2 linked regions of the Chitinimonas arctica genome follow. The protein of the gene in region 2 interacts with the protein of the main gene of each other region in a pairwise test. Links are inferred from orthologs where the notes say so. Each region holds a gene or a part of one and is shown on either strand. Other genes may lie near its edges.

Region 1 (7,749 bases), 120 kb from region 2 along the record:
GGCCCTATCCTCCTCGTCATTGGCCAGGTTGCGGACAAAGCTCTGATCCAACTTCAGCTCACTGACCGGAAAGCGCTTGAGATAGCCCAGGCTGGAATAACCGGTTCCAAAATCATCCACCGCCAGCTTCACGCCCATCTCGTCGAGCGCATGCAATGCCTCCAGCGTCTGGTCGTTGCGCATCATCATCAGGCTCTCGGTTATCTCCAAGGTCAGGCGGCTGGGGGGAAGCCCATGCCTTAGCAGGGTATCGGCCACCATGGTCGGCACGCTGCCGTGGCGGAACTGGCGGGCGGACAGATTGACCGAGACATGCGGCGGCGCCTGGCCTGCTTCCTGCCACATCGCCATTTGCCGGCAAGCTTCGTCCAGCACCCAGCTGCCGACCGCATCGATCAGGCCGCTTTCTTCCGCGATGGGGATAAATCGCGCCGGCGGCACCATGCCCCATTGCGGATGCTGCCAGCGCACCAGCGCTTCGACGCCGAAAAGCTGATTGCTGGCGATATGTACCTGCGGCTGGTAGTGCAACAGCAATTCGTTGCGGTCCAGCGCCAGGCGCAGGGCGGCTTCCACTTCCAGGCGTTCGGCCGCATCCTCGTCCATATTGCGCTGGTAGAAGCAGAAGGCATTGCGGCCCAGTTCCTTGGCGCGGTACATGGCGGCATCGGCATGCTTGAACAGGCTGTCGTAGTCCGCGCCATCGTCCGGAAACAGCGCAATGCCGACACTGGCGGAACCATTCAGGGTGAGGCCGTCGAATTCGATCTTTTCGGCCGCCGCCAGTATCAGTTTTTCGGCCACGGCCGCCGCGCCGGCCACGTCGCAATCGTTCAGCAACAGCACGAATTCGTCGCCGCCCTGGCGGCACACGGTATCGGACTCGCGCACCACGCCCTCCAGGCGGCGGGCCATGGTCATCAACAGGCGATCGCCGACCGCGTGCCCCAGCGAATCATTGATGGTCTTGAAGCGGTCCAGGTCAACGAACATCAGGGCCAAGGGACTGCCGGAACGAAGGGAGCGGGCGAGCGCCAGTTCGACCCGGTCGGCGAACAGCGAGCGATTGGGCAGGCCGGTCAGGGGGTCGTAGAAGGCCAGCGTGTGGACGCGCGCTTCGGCTTCGCGGTGTTCGATGGCGATGCCGATCAGGTGGGTGCAGGCATCCACCACGCGCCGATGGAAATCATCGGGCGGGCCGGCGATCCGGTAGTAGAGCGCGAAGGTGCCCAGCACCCTGCCGTCGCTGCCATGCACCGGCGTGGCCCAGCATGCCGCCAAGCCGCAGGATAGGGCCAGTTGCCGATAGTCGGTCCAGAGCGGGTCGTTGGCGATATCGTGCACTTCCACCGAACGGTCGAAATAGGCCGCCGTGCCGCAGGATCCGGCACGTGGACCGATGGGAATACCGTCCAGGGCCTGTATAAAGTGCTCAGGCAGCGAAGGCGCCGCGCCGTGGCGGAAATGGTCGTCCTCCATCAGCAGGATAGTGCAATGGACCTCCGGCGCGAGCCGTTCCACACCTTGGGCAGTCAGCTCCAGCACATGTTCCAGCGGAAAACCGGCAGCCAGGCCTTCCAACAGGTCGTGCTGCAGCCCCAGCAAGCCTTCGGCCCGCACCTGTTCGCGGATATTGCGGGCATAGGCGACGATGAATTCCTCGCCATCGAAGGACAGATGGGTCGCATGGACTTCCAGCGGCACGGTCTGGCCATCGCTGGCCTGGATATGCACCCGGAAGCTCTCCGCGCCCGAGCGTTTGATCTGCTCCCAGCGCAGGCGCCAATCGGCCTCCTGCATGGGTGCGGAAAACTCCCAGATGGGGTGGCCCAGTACCTGGTCCGGCGGGCGCTGCAGCATACGGCAGGCGAACACGTTGGCATCGCGTATCTGGCCGCTGCCGGTAATCCAGATCGCGGCGATATGGGCATGCTCAAAGGTATGGCGGGTCAGCCGCTGGCGCCGCTCGGCCTCGGTCTGGCGGCCGATATCGTGGATGATGGAGTAGAGCAGCGGCCGGCCGCCCACCGAGATCGGATTGGAATGCACTTCGACATCGCGCACCTCGCCGCTTTTCAGCCGATGGCGAAAGACAAAGTGGTTGCAGGACTCCGACTTGGCCCGTTCGATCTCGCGGGCGATTTCCGCCTCGTTCAAGGTATTGATCTGGCGGATGTTCAGCTGGGTGAATTCTTCTGCGCTGTAGCCGTAGTAGCTACGGGCCGCGGCATTGGCGGCCACGATACCGCCACTGTCCGGTGCGATCATCAGTTTGACCGCGTGACTGCGTTCGAATACTTCCCGGTAGGTTCGTTCGCTTTCGCTCAGCGCTTGCTCGGCGGCCTTGCGCCAACTGATATCGGTGACGAAGGCGGTGGCGCCGCTATAGTGGCCGGCCTCGTCGAACAATGGCGCGGTCACCAGCTCTGCCCAGAACCGCTCGCCATCCAGGCGGCGAAAAAGAAATTCGTGGGTCTCGCGCACGCCGCTGCGACGGCGTTCCACATTGTTGGCAGCGGCAGGGCGCTGCGACTCGTCCATGAAATCCCACATCGGCCTGCCCAGCAATGCAGCTTGGCTGCCACCCAGCATCTCGGCCATGCGCGGGTTCAGGTAAAGCGTGCGGTTATCGGTATCGATGACCCAAACGCCGTTGCCGGACTCCTCGACCAGGCGACGGAACAATTCGGGTGGATACGGCAGAGGCGCGGCTTCGCTCATCGCTCGGCGTTGAGATAGGTGGGATGCTACATCATAGGGTGAAATCCGGCGGGGTGCCGGCTCAGACCAATAGCCGCTCGACAAACAAGCCCAACACCATCACTACCAGCAAGGCCACGGTGATATTGCGCAGCCAGCCGCGGGCACGCTGCCAGAACAGGTCGCCGGTACGGTGCTGCTTCCAGAGGCAGTAAGCCCATAGCACGACGATCAGGATGAAAAGCACGCGCAGCAAGGGAAACATGGCTGGGCCTCAGATCCGCGCCGGGGTGTAGCGATGGAACGCGGCGGGTGCGGTATCGGCATTGTCGAAGCTGGCGTACTCCCAGGCTTCCGGGTCGGCCAGCAGGGCACGCAGCAGCTTGTTGTTCATGGCATGGCCGGACTTGAACCCCTCGAAGGCGGCGATCAGCGGATGACCGAGGATATAGAGGTCGCCGATGGCATCGAGCACCTTGTGCCGGACAAATTCGTCCTCGAAGCGCAGGCCTTCCTGGTTCAGCACCTTGTACTCGTCCAGCACGATGGCGTTTTCCATGCTGCCGCCCTGGCCCAGATTATGGGCGCGCATATATTCCACTTCATGCATAAAGCCGAAGGTACGGGCGCGGGCGATTTCCTTGATGTAGGAGGTATCAGCGAAGTCCAGCTCCACCGTCTGGGCTGCCTTCTGAAAGGCGGGATGCTTGAATTCTATGGTCAGCTTGACCTTGTAGCCCTCGTGCGGCAACAGGCGTACCCATTTGTCGCCCTCGATGGCTTCCACCGGTTTGAGCACGCGGATATAGCGCTTGCGGGCCGGCTTCTGCTCGCGCACGCCGGCTTGTTGCACCAGATAGAGAAAGGGCGCGGCGCTGCCATCCATGATGGGCATTTCGGAAGCGGTCACATCCACCAGGACATTATCGATGCCCAGGCCGGCCAAGGCCGACATCAGATGTTCGATGGTCGCCACTCGCACGCCATCCTTCACCAACGTGGAGGAAAGCCGCGTGTCGTTGACCAGCTCGGGGCCCACCCGCAGTGTGGGACGTTCGGGCAGATCGGCCCGTCGGAATACGATGCCGCTATCGGCAGCCGCCGGGGACAGGGTCAGCTCGACCTTTTCGCCGGAATGGAGGCCCACGCCTACGGCGCGGATCGATTCTTTCAGGGTTCGTTGGTAGATCATGGACGACGGTACTCGCAACTCAGGCAGTAACAGATTCTGCCATATCGGAATGCTAGTTTCGATTGATCCTAACTATCACCAACTTTAAGCAAGGCTAAGCGCCTCGCGCAGCACGTGTCGTTCGCACGCCGGGTATGCCCCCTCGCCGTAGCCCCCCCATCCCTGATAGTTTCGTTTGCGTACTTGCCGGTCGAAGACGACCTGCAACCACGGTTTAACTTTTGCCAGAGCAAAAGCCGAAACCCAGATGGATCCACGGTGAGGACGATCAATACCTCAATTGCTTAATTAACTTTAGTTCAATCCGCCTGCTTGCGCAAAAAGGCCGGGATATCCATATCGCCGCCAGCAAATACGGTTCCGCGCGGCGATTCCACCGCAGCACCGACCGTACTGGTACGGCGGCTGTTGCGGAATACAGCGGGCTGGTCGTATTGCTCGTAGTCCATTACTGCCGCGATATCGTCCGTGCCGGTACGTTGCACCACGTGCAGGTTCGGCATCTTCTTCGATTCACGGCCGCCCAGGCCGGTCGCTACCAAGGTAACCCGGATCTTGTCGCCCATGTTTTCGTCAAAAGCGGTACCGAAGATGATGCGGGCATCCTCAGCGGTGTAGGCCTTGACGGTTTCCATCACCTCATGGACTTCGCGCATTTTCAGGCTGTAGTCGGCGGTGATATTGACCAGCACGCCACGGGCGCCATTCAGGCTGATGTCTTCCAGCAGCGGGCTGGCCACGGCGGCCTCGGCGGCGATGCGGGCACGATCCACCCCTTCGGCATGGGCGGAACCCATCATGGCCATGCCCATCTCGGTCATGACCGCCTTGACGTCGGCGAAGTCGACGTTGACCAGGCCAGGTACGTTGATGATTTCGGCGATCCCGGCAACCGCGCCCTTCAGCACATCGTCGGCAGCCTTGAAGGCATCCTTGAAGGACACATCCTCGCCCAGCACCTGCATCAGGCGCTCGTTGGGGATAATGATCAGCGAATCGACATACTTCTGCAGCTCGTCGATGCCATTCTGCGCGGCCTTCTGGCGCTTGCCTTCGAATGCGAAGGGACGGGTGACCACACCCACGGTCAGGATGCCTTTTTCGCGGGCGATCTCGGCCACGATGGGAGCAGCGCCGGTACCGGTGCCGCCACCCATGCCGGCGGTGATAAAGATCATATCCGCGCCGTCCAGCATCTCGGCGATGCGGACGCGGTCTTCTTCGGCCGCGGCGCGGCCGACATCCGGGTTGGCGCCGGCGCCCAGGCCCTTGGTCAGAGTGCCGCCCAACTGCACGACGTTGTCCGCACGGTTGCGCTTGAGTGCCTGTGCGTCGGTATTGGCGCAGATGAACTCCACGCCGGTTACCCCGGCTTCAATCATGTGGTCCACCGCGTTGCCGCCGCAACCACCTACACCGATAACCTTGATCCTGGCTACCGGAACGATATCCTGCGCTGCTTCCAGGAATGAAATTGGCATTGCGCTCTCCTCTTTGCCCGAACTTAAATATCAAAAAACCGGAAAATCCTGCGCTGCAAAATCAGCCACGCGGGTACGCTGCGCCAGCTTCGGCGCGGGTAGCGGGCTTATTCGCCGACGCCGCTAGAAATTACCTTGCAGCCACGTCTTCATACGTTCGACCAGGCCGCCCAGACCGGCGCCCTGCATCGTCTTGAAACCATTGCGCTGAGCCTGTTGCCTACCCAGCAGGAGCAAACCCACGGCGGTGGAGAAGCGGGGGTTTTTCACCACTTCGGCCAGGCCACCCACGTATTTCGGTACACCCAGCCGCACCGGCAGGTGGAATACCTCTTCGCCCAGTTCGACCATGCCTTGCATCTGTGCCGAACCACCGGTGATCACGATGCCGCTGGACAGCTGCTCCTCGAAACCGGAACGGCGTAGTTCGGCCTGCACCAGCGCATACAGTTCTTCCACGCGCGGTTCGATCACTTCGGCCAGCGTCTGGCGATTGAGCTGGCGCGGTCCGCGTTCGCCCACGCCGGGCACTTCGATCATCTGCTGCGGATCGGCCAGCTGGCGCAGCGCGATGCCATGGGCCCGCTTGATGTCTTCGGCTTCCTTGGTCGGGGTGCGCAGCGCCATGGCGATATCGTTGGTGATCTGGTCGCCGGCGATGGGAATCACCGCCGTATGGCGGATGGAACCGTCGCAGAACACCGCGATATCGGTGGTACCGCCGCCGATATCGATCAGGCAGACGCCCAGTTCCTTTTCATCCTCGCTCAGCACGCTCATGGCGCTGGCCAAGGGTTGCAGGATCAGGTCGGTCATCTCCAGCCCGCAGCGGCGCACGCACTTGGTGATGTTCTGCGCGGCCGAGATGGCGCCGGTCACGATATGCACCTTCACTTCCAGGCGCACACCGCTCATGCCCAGGGGTTCCTTTACATCTTCCTGGCCATCGATGATGAATTCCTGGGTGAGGATGTGCAGGATCTGGTGTTCGGTGGGGATATTCACCGCCCGCGCGGTCTCGATCACGCGATCCACATCGGCCTGGGTGACTTCCTTGTCCTTGATGGCCACCATGCCGTGCGAGTTGAAGCTGCGGATATGGCTGCCGGCAATGCCTGTCAGCACTTCGCGGATCTTGCAGTCGGCCATCAGCTCGGCCTCTTCCAAGGCACGCTGGATGGCGCCCACGGTGGATTCAATATTGACCACCACGCCTTTTTTCAAGCCCTTCGAAGGTGCCTGGCCCAGACCGATGATTTCCATACGGCCGTCCGGCAGCACTTCGGCCACCAGGGCGACGATCTTCGACGTACCGATGTCGAGGCCGACCAGCAGGTTCTTCGTTGTATTCGGTTTGTTCACCGTCATTCTCCAGACTGCTTAACTGCATTGCACCGCGCCCAAGGGCCCGGCACTTGCCATTCAGGCCGCTTTTTCACGCGCCTTTGCTGTATTAGGATTGTTCACCATGCCGGCTGGCAGCCGCACGGCGAACCCATTCGGATAACGCAGATCCACATACACCACCGGGCGTTTCAAAATCGCCAGGGTGCTGGGATACGCCTTGATGAACTTGCTTAGTCGCGCGTCCACGTCATCCCGTCCAATCTCCACCGTCAGGGTGTGATCCAGCTCCACCCGCCAGGCCCGCCGTGCCGACAGCCATACATGGCTGGGCTTGCGTTGCATATTCGCCAGACGGTCGCGAAAGTTGATATAGCCGCGTGCCATATCCGCTTCGCTCCCTTCCGGTCCCTCCAGCACCGGCAGCGGTTCGTTGCTGGCGGCGTCAAATCGTTCACCCAAGGTATTCACCAGGCCCACCGAACCCCAGCGAGCCAAGGCCACATGCTCCTCGATGCTGACGTCCAGCCGGTCGGGCCAGCGGCGCCGCAGGCTGACCTGGCGTACCCAGGGCAGCTTCTCGAAGGCGGAGCGGGTCTTGTTCAGGTCCAGCGTAAAAAAAGTCCCGCGTAGTTCATTTCGCACGATGTACTGCAACTGCTCCCGCGTGACATGGGCCAGCGTCCCATCCACCTTGATCTGGCGGACGGGGAACAGCGGCGAGTGCACGACCACCAGCAGGGCTGCATAAAGAAACAGCAGCACGGCGAGGCCGAAAAGCAGGTTCGCCAACCAGTTCAGTATTTGTGGCCTATCCCACACGGCGTAATGTTTCCTCTGGGGTTACGTTTAGTCGCGCCAAGCAAAGCTCGGCGAGATCCACCTTTAGTGCATATCGGCCGTGTGCCCTTAATTGAGCCCACTCCCCCCGCCCTCGCCGCCGCGAGGGAGCCTCGCTGACGCTCGTTAGTGGTTCTGGGTGGCCGATGCTGTTGCTCCACATGTCTCTAGGCTTCCTCTAATGTGGTGTCT
Region 2 (16,584 bases):
TATTTGATACCCAAAAATCAGCAATATCTTTCATAAAATGGTACTCACTATAAAAAAGCAGCAATCGCACCTTCCCATGAAGCACCTAGGGTCGTTCGACCTTTGATAGGCACCACAGATGGGCAAATAGAGAAAGCCTGGTCGCGTTTGCAAAAGAGCGGGGTGGTCAGTCACAGAATTTTTCTTTAGCTCGGATGAATCAGGCTCGGCAGCAGCGCCGTGGTCTTTTCATTCCCTTCCCGCCGACAGCAACGCCGGCGTCTTCTCGCTAAGGAAAATCCTATGCAGTCCTTGCCAACACGCCCGCCGTCCGCCTTTCCCCAACCTTCGGGTACGGCGAATATCCTTCCCGAGTGGTCCCATACCTTGCGGCGTCTTCAGGCAAACGATGCAACACTGACCGTGCTCAACCTTTCCGGCAGGGAGCTCGACAACGAGCGGATCGACGATCTGGCCCGCAGCCTGCGGGGTAACAGCAGCTTGCGCAGCCTGGACCTATCCCATAATCGCATCGGTCCCGAGGGTGCTCGGGCGTTGAGCGATATGCTGGTTCGGAATACCAGCCTGGTTTCGCTTGGTCTCAGCCACAATCCGATCGGCGATACGGGGGTTGTCTGCTTGAGCGAAGCGCTGACACGGAACCGGCGTCTTCTGCATATCATTCTGGGAGATAACCAGACCAGGCTGCCACACCCGCTGATCCCGCTGTTGCTGCAAGCCAATTGGGAGCTATTGCGCCCGGCTGGCGACCCTGCCGAATCCACGGGCGTCTCCAATCGAGAAATCACTTGGGCGGTCTCCCGCTACGGCGCCACGCCGATCAAGCTACCGCTGGCCTTGCGGCAAAATGTCAACCGCTTGTGTGCAAACCTGAGCCAGCAGGATGCGGTGACGTGGACGGTCTCCGCTGACGGCGGCCCGACGCCGTTCGCGCCGCCACCGCACTTACGGCAAGCTATCAACAACCTGGGCACAAATCTGAGCGAACAGGATAAACAGCTGGTGAAACAGGGAGTTTGCCCGGCTTCGCTCACCAACGCCCTGGACGCACAGTTGCATCGATATGCGTCCGAATACCAGCCAATGGTCAGCACCCTCTATCACCGGGAGGCCACGCCTGCCGAGAGCCTTGCCAAGACTCTCGGGCAACATCCACGCAGCGCGGGTAGTTTCTGAGCGGCGAAACAAGACATGCCGAAAAAGCTGAACCCGCTGTCCAACACGATGCGGATGGGCGAATAGCGACAGCCTTGCCCCGATTGCAAAAGAGGGGGCCTGCTGCCATTCACAGAATTTTTCCTTAGCTCGAATGACTCCAGGCCTGGCGGTAGCACCAGGCCTTTTCATTCCCTTCCCTCAGTGTCTTCTCAGCAAAGGAAAATCCTATGCAGCCCTTGCCAACACGTCCGCCATCCGTCTTTTCCCAACCCTCGGGCATAGTGAATCACCGTCCCGATTGGCCCGATATCCTGCGGCGTCTTCAGGCAAACGACGCAACACTGACCGCGCTCAGCCTTTCCAATATGGCGCTAGACGATGGACGGATCGACGAACTGGTTCGCGCGCTGGAGACCAATAGCGCTTTGTGCAGCCTGGACCTGTCCCATAACCGCATTGGCCCCGAGGGCGCTCGGGCATTGAGCGTAATGCTGACTCGGAATACCGGCCTGGTTTCGCTTAACCTCAGCCACAATCCAATCGGCGATACGGTGATTTTTGTCTGCCTGACGGAAGCATTGAAGCAGAACCGGCAGCTGCTGGATATCGTTGTGGGAGATACCCCTACCCACCTTTCGCACCCGGTCGTCTCACTGATGCTGCATAACAATCGGAGCCTATTGCGTGCACCTGACGGCCCAGCCGAATCCACGGATGGCCCTACGCGTATCACGGCTTGCGTAGGCTCCGCTGACGGCTTGAGGCCGATCACGCTACCGCCGGCCTTTCAGCGAGATCTCAACCATTTGAGCGCGAGTCTGAGCGAACAGTGTAGGCAACTGGTAGGACAAGGCATTTTCCCTGCTTCGTTCACCCATGGCAGCGACTCGCCGTTGCCACAGCCCTTTCTCCTATTCCTGCCAAACAGCAGTGCACCCCAGCGAATTCAAGCCCGCAGCAGCATGGCTTCGACACCAACCACCTTGGTCCCCGCGCTGTCCGACTTTCTTGCAAGCGTACCTGACCAAGCGGCCCGGCGGGCACAGACCCCCTCGCCGGTCCAGGCCACCGCAGCGAGCTCGCCACCAGCAAACAAGGCGGGGCCAAACAAGGAAGAAGCTGGTCACGATCCGTCGGAAAAAACCACATAGCGCGGCACGTATGATTCGCCGGAACCGCCTGCGGCCTTGCATCAGCGCTACGCCTCGCGCGCCTGTCCAAACAAGGAGAAGTTTGGTGTATCCCATCAGCCCCTATCTATCGCCCATCACAATCCGGATACCCATCAATGCAAATGCCCACCGCTGGGGCGAAAATCTTCTGCGCCTGGCGACAGACGATCCGTCCTTGCTTGTGGCGAATTTCTCCGAGCTACAGCTCGATAATCTGCACATGGAGGAACTGGTCGCCGCCTTGGCGCGAAATACCCGGGTGTGCGGTATCGATCTGTCCAATAACCAGATCGGTCCGGGTGGCGCGCGGGCCTTGGCCCGTGTGCTGCGCCAACATCGCTCGGTGCGTGCTCTCGATCTGAGCGGTAACCCGCTGGGCAATATCGGTATCAGGCTATTGATCGAGCAGCTGGGCCGCTACATGGACTTGGGATTGGATAATACCGGCGGTACCTACGAGTTGCATTGTGCGCCCCTGCCGATATCGCCCGCCACGGCCGACCACCCTGGGCCCCGGCGAATACGGACGACAAGAAGGCCCCCCGGCGGGGAGGTAAGGACGAGCACGGTACGAGAACGCCGCCGCGCCTATATCTTGCTCCCCCGCAGCACACCCTACCGCGAGTCGATGGCACAGTTCATCGTCAGTAGACTACGGCAATTGCCACCCCGGTCCACGTCGGCGGCGGACCCGGCAGTCGAGCAGTTAGCGACCACGCTGGCTGGCATTACCCTTCCGCCGAACGAAACACCACATATCTATTGGAACATGCCGTAGCTGGCGGCGACCAAAGGAGATGTGTCGAGCAGGGCTCACGGCGACTCAGCTATCCGGACGGCGCCATCTTCTGCACGCGGCGCCGCTTTGGTCTACTCAGCGCATGACTACCGGCCGCAAATCCGCATGGGCGGCGATCCGGTCGGCTACCTGCTGGGCGTCCAGAGGATTGGCATAGGGGCCGACCCGTACCCGCCAGATACTGCCGGCCAGGGCAACCACCGGTGCGTAAGCCAGTTTGCTCAAGCTTTCCACCACCTTGTCGCGGAAGGCTTCTGCCGTGTTCTGGCTGCCAAAGGCACCCAGTTGCACCCAGCGCTGTTCGGCGGTGGCCTCCATCGGCACCGCGGCCACGGGCTCGGCCACCACCTTGGCGGCCAGTCTTGCCAGCGGATCGGCCACCTCGCTGTCCGGCACCGGCATTTTGGCGGGGCTGGCTTCCACCGTTTGCGGCAAGTTGATTTCCGTGGGGCGGGCAGGGCCACCCTCGCCAGGCGTCAGCGCCTCCACCCGGACGCGGCTGCTGCCGCCGTTGTGGTAACCGAGCCGGTAGGCGGCGGCATAGGAGAGGTCGATTACCCGGTTCTTATGGAAGGGGCCACGGTCGTTGACCCGTACCACCACCGACTTGCCGCTGCCCAGATCGGTGACCCGGGCAAAGCTGGGAATCGGCAGGGTGGGGTGGGCCGCGGTAAGTTTGAATAGGTCGTAGACCTCCCCGCTGGAGGTCCGCTTGCCGTGGAACTTCTTGCCATACCAGGAAGCCACCCCCTCCTGGCTGAAATCGCCGAAGGTGGTACGCGGCTTGTAGGTTTTACCCAGCACGGTATAGGGCCGGTTGGCATAGCGACTAAGCGGTTCCAGCTTGGCTTCGGGCTCCTGCAGCGCGTCGAGATCGTAAGGGACTTCCAGGATGGGGCCGTCATCCTTGTAATATCCGCCATATTGCTGCGGAATCTGCTCCGGCTTGGCCGGCGGCAGTGGCATGGAAACGGGCGGTTTATGGACCACCGTGGGCGTCGGGAGGGGGCTGGGAGTCGGCGGCAGTTGGCTGGCGCAGGCCGCCAGCAGCAAGGCGGCCGCTGGAACCAGGCGGCAAAGATTCATGATTTCATTAGCTTTCGGTCACGCTGAATGGCCATAAGCATACCGAAACCAATCAAAATGGACAGCATGGCGGTGCCGCCATAGCTGACCAGGGGGAGGGGAACCCCCACCACCGGCAGGATGCCGGCGACCATGCCCATATTGACGAAGGCGTAGGTAAAAAAGGATAGCGTCAGGGCACCTGCCAGCAAACGGCCGAACAGGCTGGAGGCATTGCTGGTGATGATCAGGCCGCGTCCAATCACACAAAGATAAAGCAACAGCAGCAGCATATTGCCGATCAAGCCGAACTCCTCGCCGTATACCGCGAAGATAAAGTCGGTGGTGCGCTCGGGAATAAAGTCGAGATGGGTCTGCGTGCCGCGCAGCCAGCCCTTGCCCATCACCCCGCCGGAACCGATGGCGGTGGTCGCCTGGAGGATGTGGTAACCGGCGCCGAGCGGATCATCCGTCGGGTTGATCAGCGTCATCACCCGCTGGCGCTGGTAGTCATGCATATGGCTCCAGATCACCGGCAGGGCAGCCACGCCGGCCGCGAACAGCGCCAGCATCACCCGCCAGGACAGCCCGGCGAAGAACAGCACATAGAAGCCGGCCGCCGCGATCAACATGGCGGTACCCAGATCAGGCTGCTTGAGCACCAGGACCACCGGCAAGCCGGTCAACAGGGCCGCCACGGCGAAGTGCTTGAACTTTAGGTTGGCCTCGTGCCGGTCGAAATACCAGGCCAGCATCATGGGCACCGCCAGCTTCATCAATTCGGATGGCTGGATACGGGCAAAACCCAGGTTCAGCCAGCGCCGGGCGCCATTGGTCACCTCGCCGAACATCGCTACCCCGAGCAGCAGCATAAAGCCCACCAGATAGATGGGCGGCGCCAGCCACATCAATTGGGTCGGCTTGAGATTCGCCAATATCCACATGGCGACCAGGGCCACCACCACCGACACCATCTTGCTGCTGATCTTGTCGATGCTTTCGTTCGAAGCGGAATAGATGGTCAACAGACTGACGCTGATCAGCAGCGCCACGAACAGCAGCAGCCAGGGATCGATGGGCGCGGCGATACGGCGGGCGAGAGTCTTAATCCACATGGCGGTGCATCGCTTCCTGAGGGGTGGTCGGATCGCCACCGGGCGGTAGCACTTCCTCATCCGGGATCACGGTAACCGACTTGTCGCGGGCAGGCACTTTGCCCAGCAGGTAGTAGTCGGTTACCTGCCGGGCGATAGGCGCGGCATATTGCGCGCCGAATCCGACGTTTTCCACGATCAAGGCCAGGGCGATCTTCGGCTTGTCGGCCGGTGCAAAAGCGATAAACCAGGCGTTGTCCTTGAGATGCTGGGCCAAGCGGCTGGCATTGTATTTTTCGCCCTTGAGACTGAACACCTGGGCGGTGCCGGTCTTGCCGGCCGAGAGATATCCGCTGCCCTGGAAGGCCTTGGCGCCGGTCCCTCGCGGTTTACCCCCACCATGGCGTTCTTGATGAAATCGATATTGGCTTGCTTGAGCGGGATGCGGCTTTGTGGCGTAGGCTCCACCATGGTCCGGTTGCGGGTGGCGCTGTTTTCCACGTAGCGGACCAGGTGCGGCTTGAACACCACCCCGTTATTGGCCAGGATCGCGGTCGCTTGGGCCAGCTGCAAGGGTGTATAGGTGTTGAAGCCCTGGCCGATGCCGATGCTGATGGCGTCGCCGACCAGCCACTTCTGTTGTTCCCGCCGCTTGAAGGCGCGCCGCTTCCATTCCTGCGACGGTAGTACACCGATCTTTTCGCCGGGCAGATCGATGCCGCTGCGCTGACCGAAACCGAATGGCGCCATAAAGCGCGAAATACTGTCGATGCCCAGGTCGTAGGCAAGCTGGTAGTAGTAGGTATCGCAGGAATGCACGATAGAGGCATACATATTCACCCAGCCATGTCCGCCCACCTTGTCGTCGCGCCAGCGGTGACTGCCCAGGATGTAGTAGCCGGGATCATGAAAACCATACTCGGGTGTACGCTTGCCGAGCTCCAGTGCCGCCAGCGCCATGAATGGCTTGAAGGTCGAACCCGGCGCGTAGGTGCCCTGGATGGCACGGTTGTTCAGGGGCCGGTCTTCCGAATCGTTCAATTCCTTCCAGCTGACCGGGTCGATGCCGTCCACGAATAGATTGGGATCGAAGCCGGGCCGCGAAACCAGGGCCAATACCCCGCCGGTCTCCGGCTCGATCGCCACCAGCGCGCCGCGGTTATCGCCGAATGCCTGCTCGGCGATCTGTTGCAGCTTGATATCGATCGTGAGGATCAGATTGTTGCCGGACACGGGCGGCGTGCTGCGCAGCGAGCGGATGGCGCGGCCGCCGGCATCCTGTTCCACTTCTTCATTGCCGGTCTTGCCGTGCAGGACGGCTTCATAGCTCTGCTCCAGCCCGAACTTGCCCATATGGTCGGTGCCCTTGTAATTGGACAGCAAACCATCTTCCTCCAGCTTGACCACATCCTTGTCGTTGATCCGGCCGATATAGCCGATCAGATGCGAGGCGGACTCACCTAGCGGATATTGGCGGAACAAGCGCGCCTTCACCTCCACACCGGGAAAGCGGAAGGATTGGGCGGCGAAGCGCGCCACTTCGGTATCGGTCAGGCGGGTCTTGATCGGCAGCGACTCGAAGTCCTTGCTTTCAAGCAGCAGTTTCTTGAAGCGGCGCCGGTCCTTGGCGCTGATATCGACGAAGCGGGCCAGCTCGTCGATGGTCTCATCCAGCTTGCCGGTCAATTTGGACTGGGTGATCTCCAGCGTATAAGCCGAATAGTTGTGGGCCAGCACCACCCCGTTGCGGTCGGTGATAATGCCGCGCGAAGGCGGAATGGGGACCAGCAAGATGCGATTGCTTTCCGCCTTGGTGTGGTACTTGTCGTGCTGTATCACCTGCAGATAGACAAAGCGGCTGAGCAGGACGGCAAAGCCGAGCAATACGGCGGTGGCCACCACGATCAGGCGCAATTGGAAGCTGTAGCGCTCACCGTGGTGATCACGCAGGACGGTGCGACGGGTCATGATTGAATTTCGGCCGCCTTGTCGACGCGCTGGGGCAATTGGAACACTTGGCTAAGCAGCGGCCAGCACAGAGTGCCGGCCAGCGTGCCAAGGAAATAGCTCCAGCCCGGGAAGGCGCTGCCGGTGGCCAGGCGGACCACCAGCATGATGCATTGGTTGGCCAGCAACAGCGGCGCCACATAGAGCGCCTGCTGCCAAATGGGGAACATGCCCAACTGGCGGTGCTTGGCGGTAACGAACCAGCTGGTGAGGCAAAAAGCCAGGCCATGCTGGCCGAACACATTGCCATCGGCGATATCCATCAGCAGCCCCAGCCAGAACGCCCAGCCCACGCCCACGTGACGCGGCTGGTTCATGCACCAGTAGAGCAGGGTCAGCGCCACGAAATCCGGCAATAGCGCCCTCGCAGTGGCCCCCCAGGGAATCAGCGCCATGGTCAGCGCCAGGCCGAAGCTGAATAGAATAAAGCGCAGCTTGACCGGTTTGAGCAGTTGACTGGAAACCGGCATCAGTCTTCCTTCTTCTTGGGCTTCTTGCCCTGTTCGACGACCGGTTCCGGCTTGGCCGGCAATTCGCGATGCTCGTCCAGGATCAGCAGGAAGCGATGCTTATCGATATCGGCGATGGGTTCGCAACTGATGCGGGCAAAGGCGGAGCCGGCGTTGCGATCGACCCGGCTGACCTTGGCCACCGGCAAACCGGCCGGGTAGGTACCGTCGATGCCGGACGTCACCAGCACATCGTCGCCGCGGATATCGGCATTGAGCGGCATCCAGTGTACTTCCAGCGGATTTTCCGGACCCAGTCCGTAGATCACGGCCCGCAAGCCGTTGCGCAGCACTTGTACCGGCACGGCGTGGCCCTTGTGGGTGATCAAGGTAACCTCGGCGGTCAACGGTTGTACCCGGGTGACCTGGCCCACCACGCCCAATGGGTCGATGACCACCTGACCCGGCTTCACGTTGGCGGTCTCGCCGCGATCCACCACCAGCTTGGCGGTAAACGGATCGCGGTCGTTGTACAGCACCTCGGTCAGCGCACCCTTGCCGTGCTGCTCGGAGCGTGTCTGCAGCAACTGCCGCAACTGGCCGTTTTCCTCGCGCAGTGCCTGCAAACGCATCAGTTCGGCATTGGCCAGCAGGCGGTCATCCTGCAGTTTGCGGTTTTCCTGCTGCAAGGATGTCTGCGAGACAAAGAAATCGCCGACCTGCCGAGCCGCCGAGACCGGCGCGGTGGCCAGCCACTGCAAGGGGTAGAGCGCGACCGAAGCATACTCGCGAACCGGCCGCAGGATCTGCCAACGCACGTCCACCACCAGCAGCGCGAGCGACAGGCTGGCATAGATCAGCAGCAGGCTGAACGGTTTAGGGCCTTGCTTGAAGAAGACCGGCTGGGTGGTAGCTTGCATGGACGACTCAACCGTCCCCCGCACCGGGCCGGCACGTCGCGCCTTGAGCGCCTCGGCGGGCCGGGTAGCGGGGGAAAGGGAAATGGATCAACAAGGGCTTGGGCCCTGTGTCGCCGGCAAGTTGCCGGCTAGATTCCAGGGCGGGCAGAAAAACCCCTGCACCGCCCCAGCCCGTCAGTCGTTGGTAAAGATCGATCCGACCTTGTCCATTTTTTCCAGGGCGCGGCCGGAACCACGCACCACGCAGGTCAGGGGATCGTCGGCCACGATGACCGGCAGGCCGGTCTCTTCCATCAGAAGACGATCCAGATCGCGCAGCAAGGCGCCGCCGCCGGTCAATACCATGCCCTTGTCGGCGATATCGGCGCCCAGTTCGGGCGGCGTCTGTTCCAGTGCCTGCTTCACCGCCGAAACGATCTGGTTGAGCGGCTCGGTCAGCGCTTCGAGGATCTCGTTGGACGAGATGGTGAAGGCGCGTGGGATACCTTCGGCCAGGTTGCGGCCCTTGACTTCCATTTCACGCACTTCGGCACCGGGGAAAGCCGAACCGATACGCTTCTTGATCTCTTCGGCGGTGGTTTCGCCAATCAGCATGCCGTAGTTGCGGCGGATGTAATTGATGATGGCCTCGTCGAACTTGTCGCCGCCCACCCGCACGCTATTGGCGTAGACGATACCGCCCAGCGAGATCACGCCCACCTCGGTGGTGCCGCCGCCGATATCGACCACCATGGAACCGGTGGCTTCCTCGACCGGCAGGCCGGCGCCCATGGCGGCCGCCATCGGTTCCTCGATCAGTTCGACCTTGCGCGCGCCGGCGCCCAGCGCCGATTCCTTGATGGCGCGGCGCTCCACCTGGGTGGACCCGCAGGGTACGCAGATGACGATGCGCGGGCTGGTGGCAAACAGGCGGCTGGGGTTCACCTTGCGGATAAACTGCTTGAGCATCTGTTCGGTAATGGTGAAGTCGGCGATCACGCCATCCTTCATCGGCCGGATGGCGGTAATGCTGCCGGGCGTGCGGCCCAGCATCTTCTTGGCTTCGGCGCCCACCGCCAGGATGGTTTTCTTGGCGCTGGGCCCGCCTTCCTGCTGAATCGCCACCACCGAGGGTTCATCCAGCACGATACCCTTGCCGGCCACGAAGATCAGGGTGTTTGCCGTACCCAGGTCGATCGCCAGGTCATTCGAAAAATAGCCGCGAAAAAATCCAGACATAATTGTCACTTAATCCTGTATGTAACGATGCCATTGGCATCAAGCAGCCGATCCCGATGGCCGGCCATGCTTTACTGCGTTCCCCCGCGTCCCCGGTTTTCCGTGTTTTCCCTTGGGAGTCAACGCCTTGCGTCGCCATGAAACTGGCCGCGCGTTTCCCCAAGACTTGGGCGCAATAAACCCGGCATGTTACCCTAAGCGGCTAACAACATTAAAGCTTTGGAAGGGTTTTTACATGTCCATGACTGACGACGAAGTCCGCCGTATCGCTCGCCTGTCGCGTCTCCATGTCACCGACCAGGAAGTGGGCGAGGTCGGCCGCCAGCTGGATGGCGTCCTGGCCCTGATCGCCCGCCTGCAAGCCGTGGATACCAAGGGGGTCGAGCCCATGAGCCATGCCCGCGACGTAGCCTTGCGCCTGCGCGACGACGTGGCCACCGAAACGGATCGCCGCGACGCCTTCCAGGCGGTCGCACCAGCAGTGGAAGCCGGCCTCTACCTGGTCCCCAAAGTCATCGAATAACGCGCGGCCGGCGCCCTGGCGGCGCCGCCGTCGCTCCACGACAGAACGATCATGACCCACACCCTCAAAGAAGCCGCCGATCTCCTCGTCAGCAAGCAGGCCAGCGCCGTCGAGCTGGCCAGCCACTACCTCGACCGCATCGCCGCCGCCAATCCGGCGCTGAATGCCTTTATCACCGTGGACCGCGAACAGACGCTGGCCATGGCGCGGGCAGCCGATGCCAGCCGTGCCGCCGGCCAAGCCGGTCCGCTTACCGGCGTGCCCATTGCCCATAAGGACATCTTCTGCGCGGAAGGCTGGCGCACCACTTGCGGTTCGAAGATGCTGGATAACTTTGTTTCGCCCTACGATGCCCACGTGGTCGCCCAATGCAAGGCGGCCGGCCTGGTCACCCTGGGCCGTACCAATATGGACGAGTTCGCCATGGGCTCGTCCAATGAGAACAGCGCCTACGGTGTGGTGCGCAATCCCTGGGACCAGACGGCCGTACCCGGCGGCAGCTCGGGCGGCTCGGCCGTCGCGGTGGCGGCCCGGCTGGCACCGGCCGCTACGGCGACCGACACCGGCGGCTCCATCCGCCAACCGGCCGCCTTCTGCGGCGTGACCGGCCTCAAGCCCACCTATGGCGTGGTAAGCCGCTACGGCATGGTGGCCTACGCCTCCAGCCTGGACCAGGGCGGCCCGCTGGCCCAGACCGCCGAAGACTGCGCCTTGCTGCTCAATGTCATGGCCGGCTTCGACGCGCGCGATTCCACCAGCCTGGAAGTCGCCAAGGAAGACTACACCCGTGAGCTGAACCAGCCGCTCAAGGGTTTGCGCATCGGCATGCCGCGCGAATACTTCGGCGCCGGCCTGGCCGCCGACGTGATGAGCGCCATCGAAGCCGCGCTGGCCGAATACCGTCGCCTGGGCGCGGACGTGGTGGAAATCAGCCTGCCGCGCACCGAGCTGGCCATCCCGGCCTACTACGTGATCGCACCGGCCGAAGCCTCCAGCAATCTGAGCCGCTTCGATGGTGTCCGCTATGGACATCGCGCCGCCGAATACGAGAATTTGGCCGATATGTATGAAAAGAGCCGCGCCGAAGGCTTTGGCGCGGAGGTCAAGCGCCGCATCCTGACCGGCTCCTACGTGCTCAGCCACGGCTACTACGATGCCTACTACCTGCAAGCGCAAAAGGTAAGACGGCTGCTGTCGGAAGATTTCCAGGCCGGCTTTGCCCAGTGCGATGTCATCGCCGCGCCGGCCGCCCCCACGGTGGCATGGAATATCGGCGAGAAGAGCAAGGACCCGGTCGCCATGTACCTGGCCGATATCTACACCCTGGGCGTCAACCTGGCCGGCCTGCCCGGCATTGCCCACCCGGTCGGCTTCGGCAGCCAGGGCCGCCCCGTCGGCCTGCAACTGATCGGCAACTACTTCAGCGAGGCCCGCCTGCTGAACGCTGCCCACCAGTTCCAGCAGGCCACCGACTGGCATCGCCGCGCACCGGCGCAATAAGCGTCCAGCCGCCATATATAGAGGGAATGCAATATGCAATGGGAAGTCGTGATCGGACTGGAAGTCCACACCCAGCTATCGACCGAATCGAAGATTTTCTCGGCCAGCTCGACCGCCTACGGCGCCGAACCGAACACGCAAGCCAGCGCGGTCGATATCGCGTTGCCCGGCGTGCTGCCGGTATTGAACCGCGGTGCCGTTGAACGCGCCATCCGGCTGGGCCTGGCGCTCGGTTCCAGGATCAATCGCAAGTCGGTATTCGCCCGCAAGAATTACTTTTATCCCGACCTGCCGAAGGGCTACCAGATCAGCCAGTTCGAACTGCCGGTGGTGGAAGGCGGCTCGCTGACCATCCGCGTGGGCGAGCAGGACAAGGTAGTGCGGCTGACCCGCGCCCATCTGGAAGAAGACGCCGGTAAATCGGTACACGAGAATTTCCAGGGGCTCAGCGGCATCGACCTGAACCGGGCCGGCACCCCTCTGCTGGAAATCGTTTCCGAGCCGGATATGCGTTCGGCGGCCGAGGCAGTGGCCTATGCCAAGGCGCTGCATTCGCTGGTGACGTGGATCGGCATCTGTGACGGCAATATGCAGGAAGGCAGCTTCCGCTGCGACGTGAACGTCTCGGTGCGTCCGCTGGGCCAGGCGGAGTACGGTACCCGCCGCGAAATCAAGAACCTGAACAGCTTCAAGTTCATGGAACAAGCGATCAAGTACGAAGTGCAGTGGCAGATCAACGAGATCGAGGACGGCCGCAAGATCCAGCAGGCCACCATCCTGTTCGACCCGGAAACCGGCGAGACCCGCATGATGCGCAGCAAGGAAGACGCGCACGACTACCGCTATTTCCCCGATCCCGACCTGCCGCCGCTGGTGATCTCGGAAGCGTGGATCGAACGGGTACGCGGCGAATTGCCTGAACTGCCGGAAGCCATGCAGGCCCGCCTGCAGAGCCAATACGGCCTGTCCGCCTACGACGCCGTCACGCTGACCAGCAGCAAGGCCCTGGCCGCCTATTTCGAAGCCACGGTCGCGGCCGGTGCCGATGCCAAGCTGGCCAGCAACTGGATCACCGGCGAGCTGGCCGCCACCTTGAACCGGGCCGAACTGGACATCACTGCCAGCCCAATCGCCGCCGGGTCGCTGGCCCAATTGGTCCGCCGCGTCATGGACAGCACCATCAACAACAAGACCGCCAAGGATGTGCTGAAACTGATGTGGGAATCGGGTGACGCCGCCGACCTGATCATCGAACGCGATGGTTTACGGCAGGAAAGCGACAGCGGCGCCATCGAGGCCATCATCGATACGGTGCTGGCCGCCAATGCCGCCATGGTGGAGGAATACCGCGCCGGTAAGGAAAAGGCCTTCAACGCCCTGGTGGGCCAGTGCATGAAGGCCTCCAAGGGCAAGGCTGACCCGGCCATGGTGAACGAACTGCTCAAGCGCAAACTGGCATAAGCCCTTTTATTCGCCGGCCATCATTCGAGCAGCACAGGATGATGGCCCTCGGCGATGAAGCGATATCGCCTAGCGTCGGGAACCAATTTGAGATTTATTCGTCGCCTAGGATCAAGCCGCGACGGTGCTTGCAAAAGTGCCGTCGCCGATTATCTACGCGACGTAGCCATATGAAAATCCAAGCGGGATGATTAAACCATGAATAAAACATCTGAAATAATTAATATCAATGCAAAGAATAGTCCCTCCCTATTAAGTAAAGCGCAAAAAACGTTCAATCGCATGATCAAGCAGATCGCGGTGGAACGGACTTTGCTGGCAGCATGGCAGTCCATCACCCCACTATTTATGCAAAAGCATGGCAGCGAACTCGTTCCACTTCTGCAAGCCTACGAGGCACATCGGACAGAAATGGTACGCCTGCTCGATAAACACTATACCGATAAACTGTTTACCAAGCGTGATCGATCCAAGCTGGAAGATATCCTCGGCACCATGTCGGATGACCTGGTAACGGAACAGAGCGATGACGAACTAAAGCACATTTTCGAAAAGTATAACGATATCGATTTCGACTCCGTGCGCGCCGAACAAAACGACATGATGCGCGTCGCCATGGAAGAAATTCTCGGCAAGGAACTGAGCGACGACTTCGACCCCAATTCGCCGGAACAGATACAGCAACATATCGAAGCCGCCATGCGCGCGGAGGACGAGGCGCGGCAGGCGTTCCAGGATAGCCAGGCCAAGCGCAAGAAATCGGCCAAGACCTTGGAAAAGGAAGCACGGCAAGCCGATGAAGCACAGCATGCCACCCAGTCGCTACGTGAGGTCTACCGCAAACTGGCCGGCGCACTGCATCCTGACCGCGAGCAGGACGACGATGAAAAAGTGCGTAAAACGGCATTGATGCAGCGCGTCAATGCCGCATATGGCAAAAACGATCTGCTGCAGCTGCTGGAACTGCAATTGGAGATCGAACAGATCGATCCGGCACAGCTGAACACGCTGTCGGACGAACGCTTGAAGCATTACAACAGGATACTGAAGGAACAATTGGCAGAGCTGCGGGCCGAAATTGACGATATCGAATTTTCGTTCAAGATGGACTTCAATATCCCACCTTTCCAGCCCCTGTCTCCAACCGAGCTAATACCAACGCTGGAGCGCGATATCGCCGACTTCAAGCTGAGCATCGAGCAAATCAAGGCACAGCTGATCGAGTTCGAAAACCCCAAGGCGGTCAAAACCTGGCTGAAAAATTATCGACAAGCGAAGCAACCCTCCAACCTGGAGGATATATTTATGGACGAAATACGTTTCTAAGGACACGCTGATTAAATGAGCTAACGAGCAGGCCGTGGTTATAGGCGCTTAAGCGCCTATAACCACGGCCTGCTCGAATTCCGACCTACAGGAACCGGCTATCGCTACTTCGGCTGGTAGGCCGCCACCCCCATCCGCCACAGGAAGAAACTCCATACATCGGCGCTTTCCGCCACCTGCTGGCTCTTGGTCGAACCCATGCCGTGGCCACCGTCATAGTCCACCCGCAAGATCACCGGCTTGTGGCTGTTGCTGGCAGCCTGTAGCCGGGCGGCCAGCTTGGCCGGCATCCAGGCATCGACGCGCGGGTCGTTGGCGCCGGTGGTGACGATCACGGCCGGATAGGCCACCCCATCCTTGATGCGATGGTAAGGACTGTTCGGCAGCATGGCGCGGAAATCGGCCTCGCGGGTCACGGTGCCGAATTCGGCGATATTGGGCGGGCCATTGGGCGTCAGCTCCATGCGCAGCATATCGGAGATTCCCACCGCGCTTTGCGCCGCGGCGAACAATTCCGGCCGGGCGGTAATGGCACCGCCGATGGTGATCCCACCGGCGCTTCCGCCGGTACCGGCCAGCCGTGCCGGGGAGGTATAACCCTCTTTCACCAGGTAGTCGGCACAGGCGATAAAGTCCTTGGCGGTATTGGCCTTGGTCTGGATATAGCCGGCACGATGCCAAGCCTCGCCGAACTCGCCGCCGCCACGGACATGGCAGACGGCGATGACCCCGTCCTGCTCCAGCCAGGCCAGCCGGGTCGCGCTGAAGCGCGCTTCCATGGTGATACCGTAAGCGCCATAGCCGCTCAGGATGGTGGGATGGCTACCATCCCGCTTGATGGCTTTGGCGGCGATCAAGGACAAAGGCACTTCGACGCCGTCGTGGCTCTTTACCATCACCCGCTTGGCGGCATAGTCCTTGAAGTCGACGGCCAAGGGCTTGATCAGGCCGGTATCCGCCAGCTTGCCCTTCCCGTTCAAAGCGAGCACCCGCGGCGAAGCGACCCATGATTCCAGCCTCAATAAGGCGCCCGGCCTGGTCGGGTCGGTGGACAGATCACGTATCGTACCCTGCACGGGCAAAGCCATTTCGCGTGCCTTACCGCCGTGGACCAGCTTGATCAGCTTATCCACGCCACCTTCGCTGGCACGGATATATAGCGCGTCGCGCGCTACCGCCACCTCGCGTAGCACGGCCGGGCTCTCCGCCAAGACGGTTTTCGCCTTGGCAAGCTCGGGATGGTGCAGGTCCAGCGCCAGCAGCTTGCCGCGCGGCGCATCCAGATTGGACCTCAGATAGAGCGTATCGCCATGCAGCCAGGCGCCCGCCACCTTGTCGGCCGGCGTCACGATGCGCTGCCAGGGCGTGGCCGATCCGTTCAGCTTGGCCAGCGGTGCGATATAGTAGGAATGTTCGACGGCATCGCCGTGCAGGACTTCGGCCAGCACGAAATGCGAACCGGGCACGGTATCGAGGTGCACGATATCGGCGATATCGAAGGGCCGGGCGGGATCGAGGCCATAGCCCAACAGACCGGTATCGCTCGCCACCGGGGTGCCCAGCTTGTGCAGATAGGTCGCGCTCTTGTTGTAGCGCTCCCGTTCGCCCTTGGCATCGGCCGGCGGCAGGCGGTTGTAGAAAAAGCCGCTGCCATCGTGCAACCAACCCAACTCGCTATTCAAGCCGGCGCCGTCGATACGCTCGGGCAGCCACTTGCCGCTGGCGAGCTCCAGCAGGCGCAATTCGCTGTCTTCCGAACCACCGGCCGACACCCCTACCGCGACCAGGCGACCGTCGGGCGAGGGCGAGTACCAATCGATGGCGACATGGGCGGCGGCGCTCCCCAGCGTGTCGGGATCGAGCAGGAGCCGCTCGCCCTTGCCATCGTGCAT

Evidence for each region.
Region 1: the proteins of FNU76_RS10905 (region 2) and ftsA interact in binary tests that used the Escherichia coli proteins (3 or more experiments, as listed by UniProt). The link is inferred for Chitinimonas arctica from one-to-one orthologs.

Annotation. Positions count from the first base shown.
Region 1 is NZ_CP041730.1:2,265,503-2,273,251, forward strand. What follows is about bases 4,617-7,609. They hold ftsA (cell division protein FtsA), read right to left. Parts: upstream 6,736-7,609; coding sequence 5,497-6,735; downstream 4,617-5,496. Other genes in these bases: ftsZ (cell division protein FtsZ), read right to left, coding at 4,617-5,373; FNU76_RS10360 (cell division protein FtsQ/DivIB), read right to left, coding at 6,796-7,539. Also shown: FNU76_RS10335 (EAL domain-containing protein), read right to left, coding at 1-2,721; FNU76_RS10340 (DUF3810 domain-containing protein), read right to left, coding at 2,783-2,965; lpxC (UDP-3-O-acyl-N-acetylglucosamine deacetylase), read right to left, coding at 2,975-3,889; more of ftsZ, read right to left, coding at 4,192-4,616; FNU76_RS10365 (D-alanine--D-alanine ligase), read right to left, coding at 7,725-7,749. UniProt on the Escherichia coli protein: Essential cell division protein that assists in the assembly of the Z ring. May serve as the principal membrane anchor for the Z ring.
Region 2 is NZ_CP041730.1:2,387,230-2,403,813, forward strand. Bases 7,861-10,771 are described here. They hold FNU76_RS10905 (rod shape-determining protein), read right to left. Parts: upstream 9,883-10,771; coding sequence 8,839-9,882; downstream 7,861-8,838. Other genes in these bases: mreC (rod shape-determining protein MreC), read right to left, coding at 7,861-8,664; gatC (Asp-tRNA(Asn)/Glu-tRNA(Gln) amidotransferase subunit GatC), read left to right, coding at 10,118-10,405; gatA (Asp-tRNA(Asn)/Glu-tRNA(Gln) amidotransferase subunit GatA), read left to right, coding at 10,454-10,771. Also shown: FNU76_RS10865 (leucine-rich repeat domain-containing protein), read left to right, coding at 283-1,176; FNU76_RS10870 (leucine-rich repeat domain-containing protein), read left to right, coding at 1,386-2,309; FNU76_RS10875 (leucine-rich repeat domain-containing protein), read left to right, coding at 2,395-3,108; FNU76_RS10880 (septal ring lytic transglycosylase RlpA family protein), read right to left, coding at 3,205-4,215; rod shape-determining protein RodA, read right to left, coding at 4,212-5,309; rod shape-determining protein MreD, read right to left, coding at 7,253-7,765; more of mreC, read right to left, coding at 7,765-7,860; more of gatA, read left to right, coding at 10,772-11,905; Asp-tRNA(Asn)/Glu-tRNA(Gln) amidotransferase subunit GatB, read left to right, coding at 11,939-13,366; FNU76_RS10925 (ESF1 family protein), read left to right, coding at 13,649-14,692; FNU76_RS10930 (prolyl oligopeptidase family serine peptidase), read right to left, coding at 14,797-16,584. UniProt on the Escherichia coli protein: Forms membrane-associated dynamic filaments that are essential for cell shape determination. Acts by regulating cell wall synthesis and cell elongation, and thus cell shape.